DNA from 4 places in the Moritella sp. 28 genome. Region 2 is predicted to be linked to each of the others. Evidence: predicted binding sites of a transcription regulator. Region 2 holds the regulator's gene; each other region holds the start of a gene.

Region 1 (7,601 bases), 1.7 Mb from region 2:
TTTTTATTTATAATCCACTCACCCATAATGTTATGGCCTTGAAAACTGGTCGATACAGGGATGATCTGACAATCCAATTCAACATCACCTAAACGATCAATATTTTTTCGCAATGCATAAAGATATTTACTCGGTTTAATAAAATCGATTGGCTCTTGAATACTTGCGAGCAACTCTAGCGCTTGAGGGTATTTATACGAAGGTGTCGGACGATAAAACGTCGCATTTAAATCCGCACTATCGTATTGACGAAGATCTTCGCCATACAAATTACGAATAAAAAGAAAAAGAACTAAAATAGTAATAGCAATAATCAAAAACCACATAATGATAGTATCCCGTGTTTGAACAACCACTAATCAAGCAATAAACTGGAATAAAAGCAATAGCAGTTTTATTTAAAAAAGTAATCAGGCCGTGTAAAAAATATAACAATAACACAAGATTAGCCTAAAAATATTAACGTTAATATAGCGCTATATCACAAACCCTACGATCAGCTACAGTCAAGCAAGCCAATAGCATTTACCTAAACTGGTTGTAGACAAACAGTCACAACCACTAAATTAACTAGTTTAAAATCACCAAATCATCTATTTGTACATTGGCAGTCGGTTGTCTATCAACCGTCATCAAACTTGCTTGCTGATCATACAGTTTGGTTACTTCAACCTGGCTACTACTATTGGTTTCTTTTTTACGGCTGATACCAAACTGATCAACATAACTACCCGTGTGTTTTATCATAAATTGATCGCCTAATTTTAAGCCATTATTACGACCGATATTAATGTTCACTTCATTACCATCAACAGCAATAACACGCGCTTCCACCAATTTACATTGCAAACTTGCATCTAAATCAAACAATACATCGTCAATAATTAGTTGTAAAGATGCACCAAACTCAGAGCGCCAAAATTTTAACGTATTCGTATCCACAATACGGTGCTTAGCAAACTCCCACTTTGCCACTTTACTGTAGTTACGATCAAACAATAAATTGCCATTAAAGCCATCAAAAACTTGTATATTCAGCCGGAAATTACGATCTGGTAAGTCACCGGCAAATATCTTCGCGATACCATTCACAACTGGTTTAAATGTCGATAAGTCGGTAATCGAGCCCAAAATAATATATTGGCTATCTGCTGACTTACTAATTTGCTTAATTTCTTGTGCTGTTAAATTACCTCGCAGCGGCAAAGAGCTGCCGCTAAAACCAATGTTTTGATTAATAAATTCACGCGCATCAAATGTTTGACTATTTTTACGTAAACTTTGGTACAACAAACGACTGAAAGATTCGTTTATGTTATAGATACCACCATAACTGGCTTGTTCACGATGTCTAATACCAAAACGCAATAAAGACACAGATTTTTGATACCCTGCACTCAAGCATTTATTACGGTCTGCAACAATATCAGTGACAATTTGAACGCTGATTTTATCCAGCTTTACCGACTCACTTTTTAAGCGAATATCTCTCACTTCGCCATCCATACGGACCTGAAATCGATCAGATAATATTTTCCCACCATTAAAGCTTTGTAAGCTTGAAACCGACGCGCCAGCATATAACAGTGCTTGTTTCAATGCATTACGTACTGCTAACTCGCGAGCAATATCAACATCACCATCAATAATAATAGCCTCACCCTCAACCTCATACCATTCCGCATGTAGAGTGAAAGAACAACAAACTAATAATAGTAGGAGAACGTTTTTCATTTTTAATCGCATATTAATTCTGAATATGTCTATTTTAAAAGCAAAATTTGTACCAGATCAAATTTTTATAAAAATAAAACAGTATCGAGGTTAAGTTATATAGATAAAACGCTATTATAATAATAAATAATACCGAACCTACCTTATTGGCAAGTAATTTGCTTGTATTTATCTATAATCACGTATCGCGCAACTTTAGGAACAAATATGAAGCGTTTTTTACTACCGTCATTAGCGGTTGTGTTGACTTCAGCATGCACAGTGATAGAAGAACCTGGACATGTTTTATTAACGGGCGCAAATACCAAAGTACAGCCTGTCGTTATTAAACAGATTATTGTTCAACCTGTTTACCAGCCAAATGCCAATATGGCACAAAGTGTGCTTACTAAAGAACAATACAATAATATATTCAGAAGTCCTTATACCTATCCTTACCGCCGAGACACCTCAACCAGCGGAAAATAACGGTTTAACGACAATAATTAAAAGCACTTAAGGAAGTAATATGAAAAAGGCAGTCATAGCTATCAGCCTAATTACCTTACTCAACGGTTGTGCATTAAAACAGCCACCTAGTACCCCTGACGAGGATAAAGAAACACCGCCTCATTCAACTTGGGGTGGTAATTCTTATGAGCCAAAATATCCAAGAAGTTTGTTACCAAACCAGCCGATAAACTACACCCAAGAATTAAGTTTTATCATCCGTGGTTTAGCGGATCAATTGATCGTCAATGATTTGTCTATTATTCCCAATAATGAACCGATTGCCGTCACTTCTTTCGTCAACCTTGACGATCTGTCGACAACAAATTGGCTCGGCCAATCGCTATCGGAATCCTTTATTCACGAATTAACCATTCGCCGTATTCCAGTGATTGACTATAAAACCACAGGTACTATCAGTGTGACTGGTCAGGGTGATTTTGTATTCACCCGTGATTGGAAAAAATTACGCGGTCAATTACCTGTATCACGCATCCTAACGGGCACCATGTCACGTAACAGTGAAGGTGTGATCGTTAATATGCGGGTCATTAATATGGAATCAGGTTTTGTTGAGTCAACAGCGCAAGGCATTATCCCTAACCATTTGGTGATTGGTGGTTCAAATAGTATGGGGCCACTCGAAGGCCGTGGTCGTTATATTTATCGTACTGGTTCAGCGCCTTCTGTTCGTATTACTAATTAAGGTTTATCAATGAAATATCTGCGTTTGCTTATGCTTGTAACTCTGGTTAGTTTAACAGGTTGTACACTATTAGAAAAAAATACGGTTTATGATATCAAAGAACCAAAGTCCTTCCCTGTACTCAAAGCAGTTGGCTATGCTGCGTTGAGTTCTCAGCCAGGCAATAGTGAAAGTGAACGCATGCTTAATGCAATGCGTGCATCTAAATTAGATGCTTATCGAGAGTTAGCAGAGCAAGTCAGTGGCCAAGAGATTTATAGTGATACCAACTATAGATCGCGAACGCTGCAAGGCGAGAAAATGGAGGCATCAGTATCCGGTATCATCCGTGGTGCACGAGTGGTGCAAACTTACCCTATTAATGAAGATGTATACGCAACAGAGCTAGAGCTCGATTTTAAACGCGTTTTTGAGTTATATAAGAATACATCGTCAATGCCAACTCGCGTCCAAAAAACACGCTATTAAGTACATCCGTATTTGAAGATACCCTAAAATAGAAATACCGAGTTACATCCCAACTCGGTATTTTTCACTCATTAATAACCTATCTATTCTACATTAACCAATGACTAAATCCGCCGAATACAATATCCCCCACAATAATACCGTCATCGAGGTTTGCGCTAACTGCAAATTTAATTGTTTGCCATTACGTTGATAAATAGCGATACACAATGCGAGTTGCACTGGCAATACTAAAATCATAATGAGTACAGGGTAACTGTCCACAGTCATTAATAACGAAGGTAATAGCATAGTTATACAATAAAGGTGCTTACTTGCTTTCACGCCCAAGCGGGTTGCTAAGGTAAATTTTTTCGCGCGACGATCGGAAGTAATATCACGAATGTTATTCACCAGCATAATTGCGACAACGAGAAAGCCTATCTGACTAGCCGGAATAAAGACATCGATAGTCAGCACTTGTACCTGCAGATAGTAACTTCCGACAACGGCAAGCCAACCAAAATAAAGAAAAACAGCCACCTCACCAAGTCCATGTGAAGCCAGTGGTCGAGGGCCACCGCTATAAATATACACACCAACTAGTGATAGCAACCCTAACAAAACATAAATCCAGCCACCCACATAGATAAGATAACAACCACTGACAATAGCCAGAATACACATGGTAATGATACCAGCGCGCAAATGTTCAGCCGATATGAGCCCTTTTTGCAACGCACGAGCAGGACCGAGTCTATCATCACCGTCGACACCATTTTTACCATCGAAATAATCATTAGAAAGGTTAACCGCAATTTGTAATGTCATGCAGCAAATCATGCAAAGAATGGCGATATAAAAACTGAAATTATGTGGGGAGTCGACCCAAGCTAGCGTTTGCCCAAGTAAAATAACCGCCAGTGCGACCAGTAACGTTTTTGGACGTGTAACAAGAAACCAAGAGGATAATGAATTCATAGTATTTAACGGCGTAAAAAGAGAATGAAACCAGCATAAAATACCCCTTTAGTGATGTCCACTTTTATTAAGGGGATAAAAAAGGTCATCCCAAATAGAATGACCTTACGCAATATTTAGTGTAATAACCAACGATTATTTACTCGTAAACCGCTCTTTTCTCAAAATATTATCATATGTTTCAAAACGTCGCTTAATCTCACGAATGTAATGCACAGGCTCTTGTCCACGCACATACCCATAACGCGCTTTAGCTGCATATTTAGATTGAGACAGCAATAACATGGCTTTCTCTACATGGCCAAACCAGACATCATCACGCCATCCTTTTTGTTTAGCTAAACGCATTGCATCTCGAACATGCCCAGCCCCGGCATTATATGACGCTAACGTGAACCAGATTAACTGATTATCTTTAACCTCATCTTTACGCATACGTTCACGCACCCAATTCATATACAAAACACCGGCTTTAATACCCTGCTTAGGAACATGCACATTACTGATCCCTAATTCTTTCGCTGTACGCGGCATTAATTGGAACAAACCTTTCGCGCCCGCCATTGATTTAGCGTTAGGATTGAAACGACTTTCTTGATGCATTTGTGATACTAACAAACGCCAATCAAAATCATATTGGCTCGCGTATTCTTTCACAATGTCATCATAAGGTGATAATACGCCGGAATTATTTTGACGAACGTAATCTTTATAGTGGGTATCTAAACGTCTTTGATTTTTAAAGTATTTATTGTAAATAACGTTATAAAATAGCCCCTTGTAATGCTTCTTAATAAAGGCATTCGATTTTTCTAATAGCTTATTATTTCCCGATGTAACCGCCCAGCTTTGGGATTTAGGTGCACCTAATGCCATTAACGACTGAATATCATCACGAAATGTCATTTCAATATCAACAATATGACTATCTGCGATCGTCATCTCGTATTCTTTATCCCCCACTTTTTCAATGATTGATTCTGTTTCCTGACTTTCTGGTACGCCAATCAAATTAATATTTTTGACCGTTTTTTTCAATTCCACAGCACTCTCCCAATACGAGCTCGATGGTCTAATATAAATATTACTATTAGCGAGTTCGACGGTAGAACTAATTTCAGGATGATCTTTATGGGCGACTACTAACTCAGAAGCGTAATGATACGGGCGAGAGAAAGCGATCCCCTTATCTCGTCGCTGTACCGTCGGAGTTAAAAATCCCAATGCGATATCTGCTTTATCCTCAAGCAAATAATCAAGTAAAGCGACATTGTTCGGTGCGACAATAATTTCATAGCGCAGCTTATGCTCTTTAGCAAAGCGTTTTGCTAATTCATAATGGAAACCAAGTAACTCACCACGCCAAATATAATAAGAAGAAAGGTTATTACGTAATACAAAGCGGACTGTTCTAGATTCTTGAATTTTCTGCCATTGGGTTTTATTACTATGTTTTGATTTTCGCTTAACGTTAGCAATCAAATTTTGTTCTTTTAAAAATTGATTTAGTTGTTTTAACAACGTCTTGTTATTTGGATCAACACCCCAACCAAGTTGACGCGTCACACTTGCCTGCAAGCTCATTTTAATGTCATCACGATAAGCAATTGCTGACTTAATTAAGTTTTTATCTTGGATGGTAATATCGTACTCACCACTGGCTAGCTTATCGTATAAGGCTTCGTGGCTAATAGCGCTATCAACTAAACGAACTTTAAGCTTAGGATATATTTTTTGTAATCCTAACGCAGTCGACTCGTAACTCTTCCCCTTTTGAATAACGATTTCACGACCATTCAAGTCTTTAGCTGAGTTTAAACTTTTACTTTGGCTACCCATCACCAAATATTCTTTAGTAAGTAAATAAGGTTCTGTAAAATTAACCAATTTAGCTCGACCACGTGTCTTCGTTAGATTTGCAGCAATAAGATCGCCTTTGCCTCCTAGCAGCATAGGAATAAGATCAACAAACTTTTTAACACGAATTTTTTCAATTTTTAAATTGTTTTCGTCAGCAAATCGTTGCAGATACTCTAATTCAATATTTTGTGGGTGCCCGCGACGAGGGAAAATAATTTCACCGCCCGCCCACGTTAACACACGTAATACCTTCTGAATTGACACGGCGACTGGTGGAATGGGTACAATATCGACATCAGGAATCACATCGTTGGTTGCCACTATAGAAGAATTGTTAGTGACAATAGACTGAATAGCAGGTTCGATACTGATCGTAGGATTTGAACTTACCACTGTATTTGGCTGTAAAGATACGATGAACGTACCAATAATCAGCATGGTAGCCAGCACAAAGTAAATCTTTTGGGCTGTCTTAGTTATTAAAAATTTATACATTACATTCCTTTATAATGTTTATAGTACCACTCGAGTATTTCGTGGTTATCTGATTATGTTATTATCAATAACCTAACTCACACTCTATATAGGGCTTTCTAATTATGCTTATTTCTTTCTTTATTGGTGTTACCTTGGTTGTTTACATTAAGCAAAAAGCACTCAAGCCAAACTCAAAAGATACGATAGTTATGTTAATTACCGATGGTTATAAATCACTGATTACTGATGTTAAAAAGATAATGAAATAATTACACAGTAACAATAGAATCGTCAACAGTAACTCATTTTGGTTATGTAAAGTTCACTTTAGCAACAAGAAAACCAATAAAAATGCATGATACAGCACACATAACTAAATATTACCAAAAGGAAAGCATGAATGGCTTTACATTTACAACATGACCGATAAACTGACCGCTCTCAACTGTGCTGAATGAATTCACAGCAGGTTATGCTCCACATTACGATAGAAAAAGTAGAGGACGTCAATTTTGAGTAATACTGAATCAGTAGGTACCCCAACTTTAAGCCAAAAATTATGGTTTAACTTACCCCTTTGGCAGAAAATTGTTATCGGTATGATCCTCGGTATTACCGTGGGTATTACCTTTGGTGAAGATGCTGTCATTCTAAAACCAATCGGGTCATTATTTGTTAACACCATTAAGATGCTAATCGTGCCACTGGTTTTCTGCTCGATCATTGTTGGTATAACTTCAATGCAAGATACCAGTAAAATGGGACGCATTGGTTTTAAAGCTGTGATGTTCTATCTCCTTTCTACTGCTGTTGCGATCTCCATCGGCCTATTATTGGGTAATGTGTTACAACCTGGCACAGGTCTAGGCTTAGTCGCTCAACAAGTTGAAACAGTAAAAGAAACAAC
Region 2 (7,601 bases):
AAAACTAATTAGAGTAGATGAATTCATATGGCACGTTTAAAAGTATCACACTTAGCAAAAAGTTATAACAAACGAAAAGTTGTGTCAGATGTGAGTCTCGAAGTTGAATCAGGCCAAATTGTTGGTTTACTCGGGCCTAATGGCGCAGGTAAAACCACCACCTTTTATATGGTAGTTGGCTTGGTTAAGCGAGATCATGGACAAATCTTCATTGATGACCAAGAATTAACGCATGAGCCAATGCATATTCGTGCACAACAAGGTATTGGTTACTTACCCCAAGAAGCGTCTATTTTTCGTCGTTTATCGGTAACGAAAAATATCATGGCAATCTTAGAGTTACGAACTGAACTCACGCGTTTCGAACGTGAAGAAAAGTTAGAAGAATTATTAGAAGAGTTCCATATCACCCATATTCGCGATAGTTTAGGCATGAGCTTATCGGGTGGTGAACGCCGCCGTGTTGAGATTGCCCGCGCGCTTGCGGCAGATCCAAAGTTTATTTTATTAGATGAACCTTTTGCTGGCGTTGATCCAATCTCGGTAGGTGATATTAAAAAAATTATTCAACATCTGCGCGATCGTGGTTTAGGGGTATTAATTACCGACCATAACGTACGTGAGACACTCGATGTATGTGAACACTCTTATATTGTGAGCCATGGACATTTGATCGCATCTGGTACTTCTGAAGAGATTTTATCCAACGAAAAAGTGAAAGAAGTATACCTTGGTGATCAATTCCGACTATAGTTTGATATTGATACGTTACCGCATTTAAGGAAGAGAGAGTAGTCGTTAGATGAAGCCATCATTACAACTTCGTATGAGTCAATCTCTGGCAATGACGCCACAGTTGCAACAAGCGATTCGATTATTACAATTATCGACCTTGGAGTTACAACAAGAGATTCAAGAAGCATTAGACAGTAATCCGCTACTGGAACAAGAAGATCCCAACACAGCTCAAGCAAACGATACAGAAAGTAGTGATGAGCATAATCCAAATAATAACGACACAGTTACCGATGCCAGCCAAATAGAAGTTAGTGATGCGCTCGCCAGTGAAGCCATGCCAGATGAATTGCCTAATGACAGTAATTGGGATGATGTCTATACCCCTCAAATACAGACTCACAGCAGTGCGGGTAGCAGTATTGATGGTTTAGACCAAGTCTATCAAGGTGAGACCAGCGAAGGCTTATACGAGCATCTCATGTGGCAAATGGAATTAACCCCATTTTCTGACACTGATCGTGCTATTGCCGTTGCGATTATTGATGGCATTGATGATCATGGCTACCTTAATCAGACTTGTGAAGACATCCTGTCTAGCGTCAATAACGGTCACCAAGAACTTAGCGACAGTAGTAAAGAAAATAGTGAAGAGCAAGTTGAATTAGACGAAATAGAAGCAGTATTAAAGCGTATTCAACATTTCGATCCCATCGGCGTTGCAGCGCGTTCATTACAAGAATGTTTATTGATCCAACTCCAGCATTTACCTAAAAACACACCTTGGTTAACAGAATGTCAGCAAATAATTCAGTCTCACATGGATTTATTAGGCAATCGCGACTACCGTCAATTAAGCCGTAAGACAAAATTAAAAGAACCACAGCTTAAAGAGATCATGCAATTAATTCAGAGTCTAGAACCCAGACCTGGCAATGTTATCGATCAGACTGAAGGGCTTTATGTAATTCCCGATGTTTTAGTAAAGAAAAAAAATAATCAGTGGGTAGTCGAGTTAAATCCTGACATTGTGCCAAGATTAAAAGTGAACAATGAATATTCAAACTTGTCGACAAGCAATCGTAGTAGCAGCGATGGGCAGTTTATTCGAACGCATGTACAAGAAGCTAAATGGTTTATTAAAAGCTTAGATAGCCGTAATGAAACCTTACTAAAAGTAACTAAAAGTATTGTTCAACGACAAATTGATTTTTTTGAGTATGGCGATGAAGCCATGAAACCTATGGTTTTAAATGATATTGCCGAAGAAGTGGAAATGCACGAGTCAACCATTTCACGAGTAACAACGCAGAAGTTTATGCATACACCACGTGGTATTTTTGAACTTAAGTTTTTCTTTTCAAGCCATGTAAGTACTGACAATGGCGGAGAATGTTCATCAACCGCTATTCGAGCATTAATAAAAAAATTGGTCGCGGCAGAAAATGTCATTAAACCATTAAGTGACAGCAAGATTGCTGATTTACTTGCTGATCAAGGTATCAAAGTGGCTAGACGTACGATTGCAAAATATCGGGAGGCACTAAGTATACCACCGTCTAATCAGCGTAAAAGCCTATTATAAGGCTAATCCAACCTTCATAGGGGAGACATATATGCAAATTAATTTAACCGGTAGACATGTAAACATTACAGACTCACTGAAAGATTATGTTGATAGCAAGTTTTCCAAATTAGAACGGCATTTTGATCATATAAACAATATCCATGTGATTTTAAATGTCGAAAAATTACTTCAAATTGCAGAAGCAAAAATACATTTAAATGGGGGGGAGATCTTTGCCGTGCATGAACACAATGACATGTATGCCGCAATTGATGGCTTACTGGATAAGCTCGATCGCCAAGTGATTAAGCATAAAGAGAAGTTGATTCGTCATTAATTTTAATCTCGCCACAGATAACCTAAAGGAAAACCACTTTTTCCTTTAGGTATTAATGCTTCTGACATAATTAAAACATATCATATCCAAATCAATTGCGGGATAATGAACCCATTATTTTATATCGCTGTGAGGATAAAAGATGAAATTAATAATAGTCAGCGGCCAGTCAGGATCTGGTAAATCAATTGCATTACGCGTGCTTGAAGATCTAGGCTACTATTGCGTAGATAACCTACCAGTAAAATTACTACCACAACTGCTAAAAACCTTAAATGACCAAACCGAAAAAGTGGCAGTGAGTATTGATGTCCGTAACTTACCGACAGAAAAAAAAGAATTAAACGACATAATTACAGAGTTAAGAACGAGCACCGATCTGACTAGTTTATTTCTTGATACTAACCAGTCAGTCCTTATCAAACGTTATAGTGAAACCAGACGCCTTCATCCGTTAACAAAAGATGAGCTATCTCTATCACAAGCGATTGAAATAGAAAAAAAACGATTAAGCCCTTTAGCGTTACTTGCTGATTTAAAAATCGATACTACTGAACTCAATATTCATGAACTCAGTGAACAGATTAAAGAACGTATTTTAGGAAAGAAAAACAACCAACTTGTCTTAGTATTTCAATCATTTGGTTTTAAACATGGCCTACCTATGGATGCCGATTATGTATTTGATGTCCGTTTTCTACCAAACCCCCATTGGATCCCAGAATTAAAACCTTACACAGGTCTTGATGAACCCGTCATTAAATACCTGAGCCAACAGCCTGATGTAATGAGCTTTTCACAACAGATTGAAAACTTACTCACGACTTGGTTGCCAATGTTAGAAAAAAATAACCGCAGTTATGTCACCGTTGCTATCGGTTGTACAGGCGGCCAACATCGCTCGGTATTCATTGCTGAACAATTAGCAAAGAGCTTTAAACTACAAAATCGTGTAGTGCAAACTCGCCATCAAACCTTAGAAAAAAATAAACATAAAACTATCTAGGTACTCATTTGCAATGGCGTTAACGATCTAAACAGTTAATTATTTTACTTTATTGTTAATGCTGATTATAAATACAGATTAAGCTAGAATTACGCAGCACCAGCAAGCAAGGTCTTGCAGAAGAAGAATAATAAGAATGGGGACGACATATGCCAGAAAAGATGGAGCATGACAGCACACACCTACGTTTAAGCGAAGTGAACGAAGCACTTGATAGTGGTATGTTCATTCACGTTAAACGAATGCTCTACCAAACGCCCCCTTGTGATATTGCGTTATTACTGGAATCATCGCCACCAGCAGGCCGTAAAGTACTGTGGCGTTTAACCGACTCTGAAATGCAAGGTGAAATCCTTGACGAACTTAATGAAGATGCCAAAACCAGTATTCTCAAACTGATGGATACGGAGTCCCTTGTCGCTGCGACAGAGGGGCTCGATACTGATGATTTAGCCAATATTCTCCGTAGCCTACCAGACAGTATCTATCAAGAAGTTATCACCCAAATGGATACCCAAGATCGTCAACGTTTAGAAACAGCGATGGCGTATCCAGAAGACACTGCTGGCAGTATCATGGACACAGATACCATTACTTTAAGACCAGATGTGACTGTCGATGTGATCTTACGTTATATCCGTTTACGCGGTGAATTACCCGATGCCACAGATACTTTATACGTGGTTGATAAAGATGATCGCTTAATTGGCGATGTGCCCTTAGCCATGTTATTAACAACAGATCCAAACAGTGTGATTAGCACTATTATGGATCGCGAAGCAGAAACCTTACCTGCACATATGGATACCTCAGAGGTTGCCAAGCTGTTTGAACGTCATGACTGGATCTCTGCGCCAGTACTTGATGACTCAGGTAAACTACTCGGACGTATTACCATCGATGACGTGGTTGATATTATTCGTGAAAATGCCGAGCATGACATGATGGGTATGGCCGGTATGGATGACGATGAAGATACCTTCGCGCCAGTAATACAAAGTACCAAACGTCGAACACTCTGGCTTGGGGTTAATTTAATTGCCGCACTGACTGCTGCATCCGTCTCTAACATGTTTGAAGCGACCTTAGAACAACTCGCTACACTTGCTATTTTAATGACCATTGTGCCAAGCATGGGCGGTATTGCCGGTAATCAAACCCTCGCATTGGTTATTCGTGGTATGGCGGTTGGTCATATTAATGACGACAATAGCCGTTGGTTAATTGGTAAAGAAGCCATGGTTGGCGCACTGAACGGGGCTATCTGGGCAATATCTATTGCAATCATAGTATCATTATGGAAAGGCGATCCATCTCTGGGGCTGATCATTGGTGGCGCGATGTTTATCAACATGGCGATGGGGGGGCTTGCAGGCGTGGTCATTCCACTGGCAATGAAGAAATATAATATCGATCCTGCCTTAGCTGGCGGCATGGCACTCACCACCGTTACCGATGTCGTCGGTCTATTTGCCTTCTTAGGCATGGCAACACTAGTCTACGGTTAACCTTTATAACGAAAGCAGAGTTCAGAAAGTAAAGTTAATAGCCTATAACGTAAAAAGCCTGTGTCATCATGACACAGGCTTTCTCACTTAAACCTAGGGGATATTAGTTACCTGCAATCTGCATTGATTCTAATAGTGTAGAGCCCATTAGAATACTGCTACGAACATCGATATCGTTACCGACTGCAACAATATTTTTGAACATATCCGTTAAATTACCTGCGATCGTGATCTCGTGTACTGGATACTGCAGCTCACCATTCTCAACCCAGAAACCTGAGGCGCCACGGCTATAATCACCCGTTACAATATTCACACCTTGCCCCATCAGTTCAGTCACCAACAAACCAGTGCCCATTTGACGACACAGTTGACCTAATGTTTCGCCTTTACCTGTGACATTCCAGTTATGGATACCACCAGCATGGCCAGTTGTTTGCATACCCAATTTACGACCGCTGTAGCTGGTTAATAGGTAGCTCTTTAAAATACCTTGTTCTACAACATTTAAATCTTTAGTGCGCACACCTTCAGCATCATACATAGATGATGCTAAACCACCTTTAATATGCGGACGTTCTTGGATGTTTAACCAGTCAGGGAAAATTTGTTCGCCTAACTTATCTAATAAGAATGATGACTTACGATATAAGCTACCACCACTAATACCCATTACCAGCTGACCCATTAAGCTACTTGCAACATCATGATGAAAAATAACTGGTACATTACAGGTATCGATTTTACGCGCGCCTAAACGGTCCACAGTACGATTAACCGCTTCGATAGCAACTTGCTCTGGTGTCCACAATTTACTTGCGTCACGCGCCATTGAATAGCCGTAATCACGTTCCATTGCGCCGTCTTGCTCTGCAATCAATACCGAACTCATGCTATGACGGGTACTTGCATAGCCATTCACGAGACCATGACTGTTCCCATAAACTTTAATGCTGCTATGGCTGGTAAACGCACCTTCACTGTTCACAATACGAGAATCTTGCGCCAAGGCTAAGCGCTCGGTGAGACAAGCTTGTTCAATAGCATACTCAGGTTCAATTTCAATTGGGTGACATAAATCTAGGTCTTCTGGTTCAAACGCCATCAGGTCACGATCAGCAAGACCAGCAAATTCATCTTCTGCAGTATGTAACGCGATATCTAACGCCGCAGCAACGGTGCTTTGAATTGCCGCTTCACTTAAATCAGAGGTTGATGCATTCCCTTTACGTTGACCGCGGTATACACAGATACCTAATGCGCCGTCATGGTTGAATTCAACATTTTCAACTTCGCCCATGCGTGTACTCACAGACAAACCAGTTTGTCGTGAAATAGCTACTTCAGCATCTGTCGCGCCTGCCTTTTTCGCGATATCGAGTGCTTGAGTAACGGCTAATTCCAATTTATTTTGTTCTAATGTAATTTGCTGTTTTAAGTTCATGGGCTCGTTTCAATAAGTTATACTGGATTAAGCATACCATGTTGCGATAAAAATTCCTGCTGCAACTGCGCAATTAGCAATAAACTGATACAATTAACATATCAATCGTTTTGAAAAAGAATATTATGAGCGTAAAAGAACGGAATATTACCAGCGAAAAGTCTTACCGACGTGCTGAAGACGACGAGCTATATCAAAGTCGTGCAGAAAACAAAATTGAAATTGCCGAGACGCTTAAACTCGCTGGCGCGATCTCTTTACTAAGTAAAGCAGAGATTGCTAAGATGGGTTTCTCTGAACACTTACTTGCTGCAATTGTGACAGCGAGAAAAATCGCAGTACGTACAGATGCTTACAGCAGACATCTATCGTACATGTGCAAAATTATGCGTAGCGATGGCCTCGAGCCGATCCAAATGGCATACGATAAGATCACCAATAAACACAACCAAGCAACCGTTGAATTAACAAAACTAGAGATAGTACGTGATGAGTTAATTGCCGGTGGTGATGCTGCGATCACGGTGTTAATGGAAAAATATCCAAACGCTGATCGTCAAAAATTACGTCAACTGGTTCGCCAAGTGAATAAAGAACTTAAAGCGGAAAAGCCGCTGAAAGCAGCTAAACCAAGCAAAGAAATCTTTAAACACCTACGCGAGATAGCGGGTCTATAATATTAATTAGCTATTTCGGTAGTATTAATGTTTAACCGATACAAACAATAAAGCCCTAACAAGTCATTTATACACTTGCTAGGGCTTTATTTTGATCAACTGTATACCACAAATAGCAAATTAGCTACCAGTGCCACCCACCGTCATACTATCTAGTTTCAGTGTAGGCTGACCGACCCCCACAGGGACACTCTGGCCTTCTTTACCACAAATACCCACACCCTTATCTAATGCTAGGTCGTTACCGACCATTGAGATGTGCTGCATTGCTTCATGACCATTACCGATCAAGGTTGCACCTTTAATTGGCGTAGTTATTTTCCCATT
Region 3 (7,601 bases), 1.0 Mb from region 2:
CAGATGAACCGCTTAAGTGCCAACTTAGCCTTCCTATCTGATGTAGCGATGGGTGTACTCGGTGGTGATCTGAAACGTAAAGAGCGTGTGTCTGCACGTTTAGGTGATATTTTAAGTCAACTGTACTTATCATCAGCAACGCTAAAACGTTATGAAGATGAAGGTCGTCAAAAAGATGATTTACCACTAGTACATTGGGCACTGCAAGATTCATTATTTAAAGCTGAACAAGCGATTGATGAGTTACTACGTAACTTCCCTGTTCGTTTTGTTGGTATCGCACTACGCGCAATGGTATTACCAGCAGGTACGCGTCTATCACGTCCTACAGATACGTTAGACCATGTTGTGGCAGGTTTGCTACAAGTTCCTTCTGAAACCCGTAGTCGCCTAGCGACAGACATGTACCTAACTGAAGAAGAAGGTAATGCTATTGGTCTTCAAGAAAAAGCCTTGAGAGACATCATCATTGCAGAGCCTATCTTCATCCGTGTTTGTAAAGAGAATGGCGTTAAATTACCATTTATTTATCTAGACAAATTTGCTGACGAAGCACTGGCTAAAAAGCAGATCACAGCAGATGAAGCGGAACTACTAAAAGAGGCAGAGGTTGGTCGTTTACGTACAATTAACGTTGATGACTTTGACCCTGAAGTACTTGCAGCAGATAAATCGTTAGTTAATCAACTAAATGGTGACTGGCGTGCACGTGCAAATGGCACAGCGAAACCAACGAAAAATAAAAAAGTAAAAACAGAAGCGATAGCTTAGTCTTTATTTCATAGCCGGTAACAATTCATCGTTATCAACAAAAATCCCACTGTGATCATTGATGACAGTGGGATTTTTTTATTCACCACAAGTTACTGTAGTGATCTATTACCTAACCTATATTGTCTAACCTATATTGCCTAAGCGTCTAATAGCGTTTTAGCCAAAGTACGAATACCATGCCCTTTAGCGCCTGTCGCCCATAAATCATTAGCTGCTTTTTGATACGAACCAGCTAAATCTAAATGTAACCAACCTTGCCCATCTTCACGCACAAAACGTGATAAGAATGCAGCCGCAGTTGATGCTCCAGCACGACCTTCGCCAGCATGAATATTTGCCATATCAGCAAAGCTCGATGGTAATTGTTGTTGATGCCATCTTTCTAATGGTAGCTGCCAAGCAAATTCATTCTCTGCTTTCGCATTTGCCAAAAGTGAATTAACAAAGTTCTGATCAAAGCCAAATACTGCATTATAGTCACGACCAAGCGCCATCTTAGCCGCACCCGTTAGTGTAGCAGCGTCAATCAAACGCTGCGGTGAGTTTTCTTCTGCTGCAAGTAAACCGTCAGCTAGCACTAATCGGCCTTCAGCATCTGTATTAAGCACTTCTACAGTAATATCATTTTTGTACGTAATGATATCGCCAAGTTTAAATGCATTACTGCTAATCATGTTTTCTGCACAGCATAAGAATAGCTGCACGCGTTGATTTAAGCCCTGGCTGATTGCTAATGCCAATGCACCCGTCAATGTTGCCGCACCGCCCATGTCACTTTTCATTACAGCCATACCATCAGAAGGTTTAATGCTGTACCCCCCCGAGTCAAAGGTAATGCCCTTACCGACTAATGCTGTCGAAATTGGCGCATCCCCACTGCCAGTTGGGTTAAAATCTAATTGCAACATTGCTGGCGGGTGCTGACTACCACGACCAACAGTGTGAATACCGGTGAAACCGTGTGTTAATAATTCTTCACCCGCAATAATCTTGTACGTAATCGATTCAGGTGCCAATTGTAATAATAAGTCTGCAGCACTTTGGGCTAACTTAATCGGATACATTTCTTCTGCATCGGTATTAATGGTTTTACGCACCCAATGACTGGCTTGTTGAAATGCAATGAAATCTTTCTTTTCAATACTGCTCGCTTGCTCTAAACCAAAACAAGCTTGCTGATTTTCTTTTGCTGTGTAATAACCTTGATCAAATGCAATACGTAATTCAGTATCCCATAATTCGCCCTTTAAGGTCACTTTACCTATCCCTTGATTAGATAGTTTACGTGCCGCACGTTGTACTTGTAATGCACTCTCAGCTCCAAGATCTGCACTATCTCCACCAAGGTGAATAGAGGCGACACCAGCATTAAAACTAATTAATGCATTGTTACCCCAAAAACTGTCAGCGGGAGCAAGCGTTAGCTCAACGCTCATGAAATCCTTCATTAAATACCCTTAATATAGACATGATAATACGATTACTATAACAATACTTTTATGGTTTGTTTGGTTATGTATCATAAATATTTGTAAATCGTTTTATTATTCTGCCCATAGAGGGGCTAGTTTGAAAGAATAAAGATTGTACGTAGCAGTTGCGGGGGCTAGCTGTAACAGCCGGTTCTCTACCTGAAAGATCCGTTGGTGGCCTAATTGCTTATTTCCTTAAACTAAAAAAGCTATCGCTAGCATAACTAATTAGAAAAATTGGTTATGTTAGCGATAGCCTAAACTAAATAAGAGATTAATCATTAGATTTATAAGTAGCTTTGCGTCGAAGCATTAATGTTAACCCTAATAATCCAAATCCAAATAGCGTTAAACTACCTGGTTCACTTACATTAATAGGGGGTGGCTCTGGATATACTTGTAATAAATCTTGCGCTCCATCGTTATGGTAGACCTCAACAATAACGTCATTTGTCCACGAATCTATAGAGTTAAGATAATCTGCCGCAAGGTCTACACCAGTATCGAATATTTGATATAAAATAAAGTCACCAGCACCTAGATCAAAACCATTTGTATTGTAGTCTTCATGCACAATTTCCCAAAGTGCAATCTGGAAGGCTGCAGCAGTGGTTGCATCTGAAATACCGGCATATTGGTTTGTATAGAGGCGGCCTATATATTCAGCCACAGCAGGCCCTGTTCCAAAAGGTTCGGGGTCCGTGGCTGGGTGGAGACTGTAATCAGCCGTATCACCAAAACTAATTGGCTCATTCAACTCAATACAAAAAGCTAAAAAATCAGTTCCTGTCGTATTATTCGTGAAGTTAAACAACCCTGCAGATGAGAACCCCCCACCTCCCCCAACACCACTAAGAGAATATAGAACCCCCTCACTCCAACCATTTTCCCAAGAGTTTAAGGTTGCAGAAATTGTAGTCGCACTTACTTGGTTAGCCGATAAAATTAGGCTGAAGGTTAAAATTAATTTATGTATCAATTTCATATTTCAATTCCTATTATATAAATACATACTCTCTAAAGCATTTGTCGTGCCACAAAAAAAACAGCTAAAATACAATACGTTAAATGCAAAGTGGTAGTTTGAACATGATAGGTGTAAAAAAAATCAACGCTTTAAATTAAATTTTTTAATACTTATCCTTGTTTTTGACTTGCATAAATTCGCTATTAATATGGACGCGTTCCATCTCATGCGGCGAAGGATCTACTGTTCAGACATTAGTTGACTTAGATGAAAACAAGCTTGGTATGGGAGTAGTTCCACGCATAGAGGAGCAAGTTTGAAAGAATAAAGATTGTACATAGCAGTTGTGGGGCTAGCTGTAACAGCGCTGGAAACACTCGATTTTTTACCTGAAAGATCCGTTGGTGTCTTAATTGCTTATTTCCTTAAAACCAAAAAACCATCGCTTAACATAATCAATTCAGAAAAATAGGTTAATGGCGATGGCTAATCTGAGACTAATCATTAGATTTATAAGTAGTTTTGCGTCGAATCATTGATGCTAACCCTAATAATCCAAACCCAAATAACGATAAGCTTGCTGGTTCGTTTACAGGAATAGGGGGCGGTTCTGGATATACTTGTAATAGATCTTGGGCTCCAGCGTTACGATAGACATCAACAACAACGTTATTTGTCCACGAATCTAAAGAGTTAAGATAACCTGCTGCAATATTTGCACCGCCCGGAAATGCTTGTACCAACTGAAAGTCACCTGTGTGTAAGTCAAAGCCATATGTATTGTAGTCTTCATGCACGATTTCCCAAAGTGCAATCTGGAAGGCTGCCGCTGTGCTTGCATCAGAAACACTGGCATATTGGTTTGTATAAAGGCGGCCTATGTATTCAGCCACTTCAGCCCCTGTTCCAAAAGGTTCTGGGTCTGTGGCAGAGTAAATAGTATAGTCTGCAGTATCACCGATATCGATTGGCTCATTGACCTCAAGACAAAAAGCTAAAAAATCTGATTGTGTCGTATTATTGGTAAAATTAAATAATCCAGCCGATGAGTATCCATAGCTACTGGGTGCTGTATATAAAACCCCCTCAGTCCAACCATTTTCCCAAGAGTTTAAGGTTGCAGAAATTGTAGTCGCACTTACTTGGTTAGCCGATAAAATTAGGCTGGAGATTAAAATTAATTTTTGTATCAATTTCATATTTAAATTCCTCTTATATAAATACATACCCTCTAAAGCATTTGCCATGCCATAAAAAAAAGTATTTAAATACAGGCTATTAAATTCAATTAATAGTTTAAACATAACAAAGTGTAAAAAAAATCAACGCTTCAAAGTTAAAAAAAAGCCCATAATCAGCATATGCTAATTATGGGCTTATTCTGTATGGACGATTAGCTATTAACAATTAAATTGTTAATATTCATCAATCCAAGCAAGCATCACGGCTTCAAGTACTCTTTCACCACAATGATTAGGATCATCGGTAAAATCGTCCAACCCTAATATCATCCGACGCAAGTCTGTAAACCTTACTTGCTGTGGATCTTGCTCTGGATAATTTTCAGCTAATGTAATGGCAATCTCTGTACTATCCGACCACGCTAATGCCATAAAAACCTCCCTAAAAATATGTGCAGCAACAAATAGACTGCACACTTACTTTCAGTTTAGTTTGCTTACGCAATTTATGCGTAGGATAAAGACACCTTAGCTTAACAATCAGTTAATGGCTTTCAGATACCATATTGATCGTGTATTTAGGGATCTCAACAACCAAATCTTCATCTTCGACGATCGCTTGGCAACCTAAACGAGAGTCCGGTTCTAAACCCCATGCTTTATCTAACATGTCATCTTCAAGCTCATCACTTTCTTCTAATGAATCAAAGCCTTCACGTACAATCACATGACAAGTAGTACAGGCACATGATTTCTCACAAGCATGTTCAATGATGATTCTATTGCGAAGCGCAACATCAAGGATCGTTTCACCTTTCTCAACGTCTACAGATAGACCTTCTGGGCATAACTCTTCATGGGGTAAAAATATAACTTTTGGCATTTCTTAGACCTTATCTACCGACTGACCCTGCAACGCTTTACGGATTGATGCATCCATACGACGAGCAGCAAAATCTTGTGTTAATTTATCGACTGTTTCAATTTCTTTTTCAATCGCATCTCTGTCATTACCTTGACGGATCTGATAAAGCGTTTGAATCGCTGTTTCAATGGCACTTTGCTCTACATCTGACAACAATGCTTTACCGTCTTGTTGTAAGGCTACGATCAGGCTTTCCATTACACGGTCTGCTTCTAGCTGTTGTTCAGCTAACATGCGCGCAGTTACATCTTCTTTCGCATATGTCATTGAATCTTTAAGCATGTTAGCCACTTCATTATCACTTAAACCATACGACGGTTTAACTTGGATAGAAGCAGATACACCCGATGATTTTTCCATCGCGGATACACTTAACAACCCATCCGCATCAACTTGGAAGGTAACACGAATATGCGCAGCACCCGCCGCCATTGGTGGAATACCTGTTAACGAGAAACGCGCTAATGAACGGCAATCATCAACCAATTCACGCTCGCCTTGCAACACGTGGATTGTCATTGCAGTTTGACCATCTTTAAACGTGGTAAACTCTTGAGCTCGTGCGACTGGAATAGTGGTATTACGTGGTATCACTTTTTCAACTAGGTTCCCCATCGTTTCAAGACCCAGTGACAATGGTGTTACGTCTAGTAATAACAGGTCTGAATCAGGTTTGTTACCGACTAATACATCGGCCTGAATCGCAGCACCAATTGCAACAACTTTATCTGGATTGATACTTGTCAGTGGCTCTTGTGCAAAGAACTCACCTACTTTTTCACGTACTAATGGTACACGTGTGGAACCGCCGACCATAACGACTTCAAGTACATCGTCTTTACTGATATCAGCGTCTTTTAACGAACGACGACATGCTAATAAAGTACGTTTGAGCAATGGCTTAATAAGATCTTCAAATGTTGTTCGGCTTAATATGCCCTGCCAATTCACTGCTTCTAATGCAATATTAATCTCAACACTATCGTTATCTGTTAGTGCTTGTTTCGCATGTTTTGCTTCCGTTAGTAGTAGGCGTTGCATCGCTAACGACTGCTCACTCACAAGTCCAGCTTCAGCACTGATCCAGTCCGCAACTAAATGATCGAAATCATCACCACCCAGTGCAGAATCACCGCCTGTTGCAAGCACTTCGAACACGCCTTTATTTAAACGTAAAATAGATATATCAAACGTACCGCCACCCAGATCATAAACCGCAATAATACCTTCTTGGCCAGCATCTAAACCATACGCGATCGCGGCAGCCGTTGGTTCGTTTAATAATCGTAAAACATTTAACCCTGCAATATTTGCAGCGTCTTTCGTGCCTTGACGTTGTGCATCATCAAAATAGGCGGGTACCGTGATCACCACACCGTTAAGCTCACCTGCAAGTGTCTCAGTGGCACGTGCTGCTAATGCTTTTAGAATTTCTGCAGATACTTGTACTGGATTAAGTTCACCAGCCACCGTCTTAATTAACGGTTGGCCCGATGCCGACTCAACAAGTACATTAGGAATACGCGTAGTATTAATATCAGTGAATGCTTTGCCCATCAAACGCTTTACCGAAGAAATGGTATTTTCTGGATCGGTTATCGCTTGTTGTGCTGCGTCGTCACCAACCACAACTGAATCTGTAGTATAATGAACCACTGACGGTAAAATATCTCGACCAGTCTTATCAACTAACGTTTCAGCACTGCCACTACGGACGCTTGCCACTAATGAATTCGTTGTACCTAGATCGATACCAACAGCAAGTTTATGCTCATGAGGTGCTGCCGTTTGTCCCGGTTCAGCAATTTGAAGTAATGCCATGTTTTAGGTTCTTAAATTTAAATTATTTGATTAATAATCAAGTAAACTATCTTCAAGTGTACTTAATTGTGTTTGCAGTTTGCAGACAAACTTTAATTTACGCACTACATTTGCCGCGTCGTTATAATGCTCAGCGCTGATTAATTTATTAAATTCTTGCAGGTACGCTTTAATCGATAATGTTAATTCATCATCAAAGTCTGCAATTTCTTGCTCAGGATCAGCTGAATGCGGAATTTCTTCAAGACGCTCGTGTTGTTCCATCTGCTGCATAAGAAACATTGGGTCTTGCAATGTTTGTTGCTCACCACGGATATCTTCATGACAAACGGCAAGGATATATTCAGCACGTTGAATTGGCGACTTAAGAATTGAATAAGCATCATTAACTTGTGATGATTTTTGCACCGCTAATAAACGCTCGCGCTCACTGTTATTGGCAAAATTATCCGGATGTAGTG
Region 4 (7,601 bases), 1.0 Mb from region 2:
ACATTGTTGATGTTATGGCTGTGCTTGCGACGTTATTTGGTCTTGCGACATCGCTTGGTCTAGGCGCGCAACAAGCGGCAAGTGGTATCAATCACGTGTTTGGTATTGATGGCGGTATTGGCTTACAATTGATTGTGATTGCCTTTGTGACTTTAATTGCGATCTTCTCGGTTATACGTGGTATTGACGGTGGCGTTAAAGTATTGAGCAATATCAATATGCTGTTTGCGTTCGCATTACTTATTTTTGTCATGATCATTGGCTTTGATGTGATAACGGTATCAATTCCTGAAACCCTTATTGCTTATGCACAAAATTTTGTTAGTTTAAGTAATCCTCATGGTCGTGATGATACAGCGTGGATGCACGGTTGGACTGTATTCTACTGGGCATGGTGGATCTCATGGTCACCATTCGTAGGTATGTTCATTGCACGTATTTCTAAAGGCCGTACAGTACGTGAATTCCTTTGTGCGGTGATCTTTATTCCAACGCTAATAACACTTGTGTGGATGGCGACGTTCGGTGGTATTGCTATCGATCAAGTTGTTAATAAAGTCGGTGAATTGGGTACCAATGGTTTAACTGATATTTCACTGTCTTTATTTCACGTATACGATGCTCTGCCGTTTGGTGATGTGTTATCAGTATTATCGATTATCTTAGTATTAATCTTCTTTATTACGTCATCTGACTCTGGTTCACTTGTGATCGACAGCATCACATCGGGCGGTAAGATTGACGCGCCAGTGCCACAACGCATTTTTTGGGCCACTGTAGAAGGTACAATTGCGGGTGTTATGCTATGGGTGGGTGGTACGGAAGTTCTACAAGCTCTGCAAGCCGGTGTTGTAACGACGGCATTACCATTTACGTTTGTATTGCTAATCATGTGTGTCAGCCTCATTAAAGGTCTGAACTCAGAGCGCCATTTATACAAGTAAAACTGAATTGAAAGTTAAGTGTTAAAGCTTAAGTATTAAATTTAAGTTTGAAAATGACATCTTTTAAAATGTCATTTGGTGAACGCCAACGGCCTCAAATGTATGCTTGAGGCCGTTTTTTGTTCTAGTCAGATCGCAAATTTCACGCATTATAATTTCAACGGTGTGTTTTACGTTATATTTTAGGATATGGGTTATTTTAAATACACACGGAGATATGGATGAATAAAGTAATTCTAAAAGGATTTATCATAGTCCCGACGGCTGATTTGTCTGCGGTTAAGAAAGCGCTAATAAGTCATAAAGAGTTAACGCGTAATGAACCAGGATGCTTGATGTTTAACGTCACTCAATCTGAAATTAACCTTAACCGTTTCGATGTGTATGAAGAATTCATTAATAAGGCTGCGTTTGATCAGCACCAAGCTAGGGTTAAAAACTCAGCGTGGGGCAAGGCTGCCGCTAATGTAGAAAGACATTATGAGATACTTGAGTAAGTTATAATCGGTTAACAATATGTCAGTGAATACAGAGAAAGGAGATTCTGGTGGCAACCCTGCGGGCGTGGTGCTTAATGCCGATAAGCTATCAGATGCGCAAAAGCTAAAGGTAGCGCAAGCGGTTGGCTATTCTGAAACGGCCTTTGTGTCGAATGATGAAGTCGATTTTGAGGTGTCTTTTTTACCACCACCAATGACTATATTTTTGAACAAGGCAGGGCGATGAATTGTGCGTCGATTATCACAGCATCTGTTGGTTTCAGGACGCTAAGATAACCAGTGTTAAAGTGGGTGGCGTCGCGAATAAAATCGGTTCGATGAATGGCTATGATGTAGTCATTTTTATTGTGCTGAATCATTTATAAAAAAACCTATTTATAAGGAACTGTAAATGTCACTTGAGTCTGCGATTACATTTTTTATCGCGATATTTATTTTTGGTATCACACCTGGACCGGGTGTATTTGCGATCTTGGCGCGAGCCATGGTCGATGGCCCCAAAAAATGTATCATGCTCGCAATGGGGATGATTGGTAGTGATGTGCTTTATCTAATATTGGCCTGTTTGGGTCTTGCTACCATTGCTGAGAACTGGTCCGAAGTATTCACCGCTATTCGTTATTTAGGCGCCAGTTATCTGATTTATCTTGGTTATAAAATGCTGAAAGCCTTACCTCAGATTAAAAGTGACATTCAAGCTGAAACAACAGCGCAGAAAGAAAAAGCAATGTTAGCGAGTTTTACTCAAGGTTTTTTAATTTCAGCCTCAAACCCGAAAGTGATCTTGTTTTATATTTCATTTTTGCCAACGTTTATCGATCTGACCGTACTAACGGCGCAAGATATTGCGTTAGTATCCGTCTTGTCATCGATTGCCTTGATGTCTGGGTTGATGTTGATCGCTTTAGGTGCGAGTCGAATGGCTGGAATGCTAAAGACACCAGCGGCACATCAGCGATTAAACCGAGGTGCTGGTAGTATTATGATCGCAGCAGGTGCGTATTTGGCGATAAGTAAGTAATATTAAGTTTATCTGTAGCCACAAAAGAAAACACGATGAAAATTCTAGCTTTGGTATTTGATGATTATGAAACGTTGGATTTACATGGGCCAATTGAGATGCTTGGGCATATGGTAAATGTAGAAATAAAACTCGTTGGTTCTAAATATATAACGAGAAGCTATCAAGGACCAAGAGTTGTTACGGATGTTAATTTAGATACTGTGACTCCATGTGATCTGCTTATTATTCCTGGTGGTTTAGGTACTCGAAAGCTGGTCGAAGATCAGACGTTGATGATCTGGTTACAAAAACAGGAAAAAGTGTCCGCAAAGGTGTTTTCTATTTGTACTGGTTCTGCTTTATTGGCTCAAGCGGGCATATTGGACGGGAGCCAAGCGACGACAAACAAGATGGCTTATAATTGGGTGACGAGCTTATCAAATAAAGTGCATTGGCAGCCTAGTGCTCGTTGGGTTGATGATGGTAAGTTTTTGACTTCTTCAGGTGTCTCTGCGGGTACTGATGCCGCACTTTTTTATATACAGCACCTCAAAGGAAAGTCTGAGGCTAAACGTATTGAACATTTGACTGAGTATCAGTGGAATGACGATGCGAATAATGACCCTTATGCCGTTATGATCTGAAATTATTTAATCTTGTCTGTTTTGTTTGAGCAGTAATCCACCTATGATGATTAATATCATATTTTTTTATCTACCTTTTCTTCTAAAGTGAAAATTTCCTTGTTCTCTATGGATGCTAGGATTAGTGTAATGATAATTATTTTCATTTGCTGGTCGGGTTTTTGGCTGGGCAGTACAATTGATATCAGGTGAAGTGAATTATGGATACAAATTTAAAGTTTAAAGTTAATCATTGGATTAAAAGCGATCCCGATCCCCGTACTCGACAGGAATTGCAGGCGCTTCTTGATATCAATAATGAAGCTGAGTTGCAGCAACGATTTTCGGGACGGCTCGCATTTGGTACTGCTGGGCTTAGAGGTATTGTTGCCGCTGGTCCTATGAGAATGAATCGCTTAGTAGTACAACAAACTTCTGCGGGTTTAGGTGCATACCTTAAACAACAGGTAAAAGATATTGAGACTCGAGGTGTTGTCATTGGATACGATGGCCGCCATGATTCAAAGCAGTTTGCCCACGATGCTGCAGGTGTACTCGCTGCAATGGGAATTAAAGTTTATTTGACCAGTAAGGTAGCGCCGACACCGTTAGTTGCATTTGGGGTAACTCACCTTAATGCCGCTGCGGGTATTGTCGTAACTGCTAGCCATAATCCGCCTCAGTATAATGGGTATAAGGTATATTGGGGTAACGGTACACAGATCATTCCGCCTCATGATTCAGGAATCGCAGCATGTATAGATAAGGCAGCAACAGAAAGTATTCGTTTACTGACACTTGAAGCCGCGTGTGCTGAAGGTCGACTTATTATGCTGGAGGATGATTACTATCAAAGCTACCGCCAAGGGATAAAGGATGCAGCTGTGCTGCAGAATCATACCCGGCCAGAGTTAGTGAGCCTATCCTATACTGCCATGCATGGTGTTGGCGCCGAAATGGCCGAAACAGTGCTTAACGATGCAGGGATATCTCAGGTTTATTCAGTGGCGTTGCAGCGAGAGCCTGATGGAGACTTTCCGACAGTCAATTTCCCTAATCCTGAAGAGAAAGGTGCGATGGATCTTGTTATTGCCGAGGCGCAGAAGCATGATGCAACGCTGGCTTGTGCTAACGATCCTGATGCAGATAGGTTTGCTGTGGCTGTGCGTACAGAGACTGGTAAGTATCAGATGCTCACTGGCGATCAGGTCGGCGTATTATTGGGTCATTACCTCATGAATCACGCAAGTGAACATAATCGTTTAACCTGCACAACTATTGTTTCCTCTAGTCTATTATCGAAAGTAGCAGCTAGCCTAGGTGCTACTTGTTTGACAACCCTGACTGGTTTTAAGTGGTTAACGAATGTGGCTATGGCTGAGCAAAGTGATGATAACCAGTGTTTGTTTGCCTATGAAGAAGCCTTAGGTTATATGGTTGGCTCTATGGTATGGGATAAAGATGGTTTATCTGCACTTGTGGCATTTGCCCTGTTAACGGCAGAGTTGGCTAGCCAAGGACAGACTGTTTGGGATCGGTTAGAAGAGATTTATCGTGAGCATGGGTTTCACTTAAACACTCAGGTGAGTATAGCCCTTCAACCGACGACGCCGAACATTGGGGATTGTCTGCGTAAAGATCTACCGACAGAGATTGCTAATAAACAGGTTTTGAGTACGGATGATATTAGCAGCGGTCTACGAATCTTTAAAGATGGCTCTACAGAGTCAATTGATTTACCTGCTAGTGATGTGCTTATCTTCAAGTTAGCAGGTGGCTCGCGCGTTATTGTTAGGCCGTCAGGCACTGAACCTAAAATCAAATGTTATTATGAAGTGGTCGAAACCATGACCGCTGAAGATAGTTTAGATAGTGTTCAGGCTCGAGCTCAGGCCGAGATGGATGCCTTTATTTTGGTTCATCAGGCATCATTGCCTCAGTAAGTCGATTTTATTATTATGATTTTGCGCACTAATTTGGTGCGCTTAGCTATTTCAAGCACTACTATCGTCCTTTAAAACCTTATTTCAAAGTACTAAAATTTACTGTAACCCTTATTTTCACGTATTTTAAATACATTTTCCTTGTGATCTACGCCTACTTCCCCCAAAACTATAGACTTGGCTGAATTTTTGCTTTATCTATATATAAATGAATATGAATATGCGTAAACAAGGATGAACATATGCAGAAGCTAAAACAAATACCCAAGTGGGTTAAAACGACATGTCCTTATTGCGGTACCGGTTGTGGTGTCGAAGCGCAAGTAAATCAAGATAACTCCGTTACTATTCGTGGTGATGAATCACACCCAACCAATTTAGGTAATCTTTGCTCTAAAGGATTAACGCTAGCCGATACCCTAGTCCCAGAAGGACGTCTTACCGAATGTTATATTCGTGGCCAAGCGCAGAGTATGGAAACCACATTAAGCTATGTTGCATCATCGTTTAACAAAGTGATTGCCGAGCACGGCCCTGATGCTGTAGCCTTTTATGTATCGGGTCAGTTACTTACCGAAGATTACTATATTGCCAACAAATTGATGAAAGGTTTCATCGGCAGCAGTAATATTGATTCTAATTCACGTCTGTGCATGTCTTCTGCTGTTGTCGCTCATAAACGAGCCTTTGGTGAAGATGCAGTACCTGCCTGTTATGCCGATATTGAAGAAGCTGAACATATTTGTTTAGTGGGCTCGAATCTCGCTTGGTGTCATCCCATTTTATTCCGCCGTATTAAACAGGCGAAAATGGCAAATCCGAATTTGAAAATAACTGTCATCGACCCGCGTCGCACGGACACCTGTGATATAGCGAGTTTGCATTTAGCTATTCGACCGGGTACGGATGTCGCACTTTACAATGGTTTGTTAGAATTTCTTGATCAAGAAAATGCATGTGACCTCAATTATATCGCTCAACATACCGAAGGTTTTGAAGAAGCACTCGCGTCTGCTTATCAATCAACACCAAGTTGGGCTGAACTGGCTGAATTCTGTAATCTTGAACTCGATATTATGATGGCTTTTTTCCGTCGTTTTACTGATATTGATAAAACCTTGACGCTATTTAGTCAAGGTGTCAATCAGTCGACCAGTGGTACGAACAAAGTAAATGCAATTATTAACTGTCACTTAGCGACAGGCCGTGTTGGTAAACCGGGCGCTAGTCCATTTTCTGTGACCGGTCAGCCTAATGCCATGGGTGGCCGTGAAGTGGGTGGCCTTGCCAGTATGCTAGCCGCGCACATGGATTTTACCCCAGAAAGTCATGCACTGGTGAGTGAATTCTGGCATACCGATAAATTGGCGACAAATACTGGTGCCAAAGCTATTGATATGTTTGACCAAGTGCACGAAGGCAAGATTAAAGCAATTTGGATTATGGGTACCAATCCTGTTGTAAGCTTACCGGATTCTGACAAAATTCAGCAGGCGTTATTAAATTGCCCGCTGGTGGTTGTCTCTGATTGTATTGCTAAATCAGATACCATCGCCTGTGCCGATGTATTGTTACCTGCGCAGGGGTGGGGTGAAAAAACCGGTACCGTGACTAACTCAGAACGCTGTATATCGCGTCAACGTGGTTTCTTACCGAGTGTGGGTGAAGCAAAAGCCGATTGGTGGTTATTAGCTGAGGTAGCCAAACGCATGGGGTTTGGTAAAGCATTTAGTTTTGACAGCGAAGCAGACGTATTTTCTGAATATGCGCAGATGACCGGATTTAAACAAGAAACTTTACCGCGAGGTTTAGATATCGCGGTATTAGCAGAACAAGATTATCAAGAGCACCAGCCTATGCAGTGGCCAATACATGGTGACGAGTCACAAGCGCGATTATTCACTGATGGCCAGTTTTCAACACCGTCTGGTAAAGCTAATTTCATCTCGCTTTATTACAGATCAGCGGCAAGCGAAGTCTGTAAAGATTATCCAATGATTTTAAATACGGGTCGTAACCGTGACCAATGGCACAGCATGAGCCGAACAGGGTTAGCAACAAAACTTAACGGTCATATGCCTGAACCGTTATTGTCGATTAACCCACAAGATCTCACCGAACGCGGTCTTGTTGACGGTAGCTTAGTTGCGGTTGAAAGTTTACAAGGTAAGCTTCTAGTACGTACACATGCCACGGTGAGCCAAAACCCTGGTGAGTTATTTCTACCGATTCATTGGAGTCGTCAAAACGCTAGTGCAGGTGCTATTTCTAGTTTAGTAGCTGGACATACCGATCCGTTATCTGGACAACCGGAAAACAAGTATACTCCCGTGAGCGTCAGTGCGTGGTCACATTCATCTCGTGCTGCGTTATGGAGTCAACGTCGTTTACAAGTTGCTAAGATATTACCTATGGTGGATTATTGGGTTGAGCGTCGTTTAGAGCAAGGTTTCTTATATTATCTTGCGAGTGTTGCTGAGCCTGCGACTTTCTTTCAGCAATTAAAATTAGCCTTGTATAATGGCTATATGACCAAGCAAGTTGATTATAACAATGCAGCCGAACAGAAATACCGTTTTGCTATGAGC

The links. The regulator sigma-54, encoded in region 2, starts transcription at its own class of promoters, with help from an activator protein. The targets are predictions, from matches to a motif close to GTTGGCACGNNNNTNGNNT.
Region 1: HWV02_RS16015 (flagella assembly protein FlgT) is a predicted target of sigma-54. The motif match lies at 1,773-1,791, and genes of this name have one in related genera.
Region 3: HWV02_RS18985 (PEP-CTERM sorting domain-containing protein) is a predicted target of sigma-54. The motif match lies at 4,448-4,466, and genes of this name have one in related genera.
Region 4: HWV02_RS05680 (nitrate reductase) is a predicted target of sigma-54. The motif match lies at 5,190-5,208, and genes of this name have one in related genera.

Annotation. Positions count from the first base shown of each region.
Region 1 is NZ_CP056121.1:3,631,439-3,639,039, forward strand. Features, by position in the region: gene HWV02_RS16010 (alpha/beta hydrolase fold domain-containing protein) at 1-326, opposite strand, end outside; gene HWV02_RS16015 (flagella assembly protein FlgT) at 571-1,734, opposite strand; gene HWV02_RS16020 (hypothetical protein) at 1,942-2,202, shown strand; gene HWV02_RS16025 (FlgO family outer membrane protein) at 2,243-2,929, shown strand; gene HWV02_RS16030 (LPP20 family lipoprotein) at 2,939-3,397, shown strand; gene menA (1,4-dihydroxy-2-naphthoate octaprenyltransferase) at 3,491-4,357, opposite strand; gene HWV02_RS16040 (transporter substrate-binding domain-containing protein) at 4,493-6,712, opposite strand; gene HWV02_RS16045 (dicarboxylate/amino acid:cation symporter) at 7,207-7,601, shown strand, end outside.
Region 2 is NZ_CP056121.1:229,593-237,193, reverse strand. Features, by position in the region: gene lptA (lipopolysaccharide transport periplasmic protein LptA) at 1-12, shown strand, start outside; gene lptB (LPS export ABC transporter ATP-binding protein) at 28-753, shown strand; gene HWV02_RS01090 (RNA polymerase factor sigma-54) at 803-2,320, shown strand; gene hpf (ribosome hibernation promoting factor) at 2,352-2,639, shown strand; gene rapZ (RNase adapter RapZ) at 2,782-3,645, shown strand; gene mgtE (magnesium transporter) at 3,795-5,153, shown strand; gene pmbA (metalloprotease PmbA) at 5,257-6,597, opposite strand; gene yjgA (ribosome biogenesis factor YjgA) at 6,723-7,274, shown strand; gene tldD (metalloprotease TldD) at 7,395-7,601, opposite strand, start outside.
Region 3 is NZ_CP056121.1:4,294,768-4,302,368, forward strand. Features, by position in the region: gene fadE (acyl-CoA dehydrogenase FadE) at 1-771, shown strand, start outside; gene pepB (aminopeptidase PepB) at 912-2,222, opposite strand; gene HWV02_RS18980 (PEP-CTERM sorting domain-containing protein) at 2,521-3,231, opposite strand; gene HWV02_RS18985 (PEP-CTERM sorting domain-containing protein) at 3,711-4,412, opposite strand; gene iscX (Fe-S cluster assembly protein IscX) at 4,629-4,826, opposite strand; gene fdx (ISC system 2Fe-2S type ferredoxin) at 4,939-5,277, opposite strand; gene hscA (Fe-S protein assembly chaperone HscA) at 5,281-7,140, opposite strand; gene hscB (co-chaperone HscB) at 7,171-7,601, opposite strand, start outside.
Region 4 is NZ_CP056121.1:1,230,556-1,238,156, forward strand. Features, by position in the region: gene HWV02_RS05650 (BCCT family transporter) at 1-944, shown strand, start outside; gene HWV02_RS05655 (putative quinol monooxygenase) at 1,166-1,441, shown strand; gene HWV02_RS05660 (PhzF family phenazine biosynthesis protein) at 1,461-1,670, shown strand; gene HWV02_RS05665 (LysE family translocator) at 1,836-2,465, shown strand; gene HWV02_RS05670 (DJ-1/PfpI family protein) at 2,501-3,091, shown strand; gene HWV02_RS05675 (phospho-sugar mutase) at 3,292-5,013, shown strand; gene HWV02_RS05680 (nitrate reductase) at 5,256-7,601, shown strand, end outside.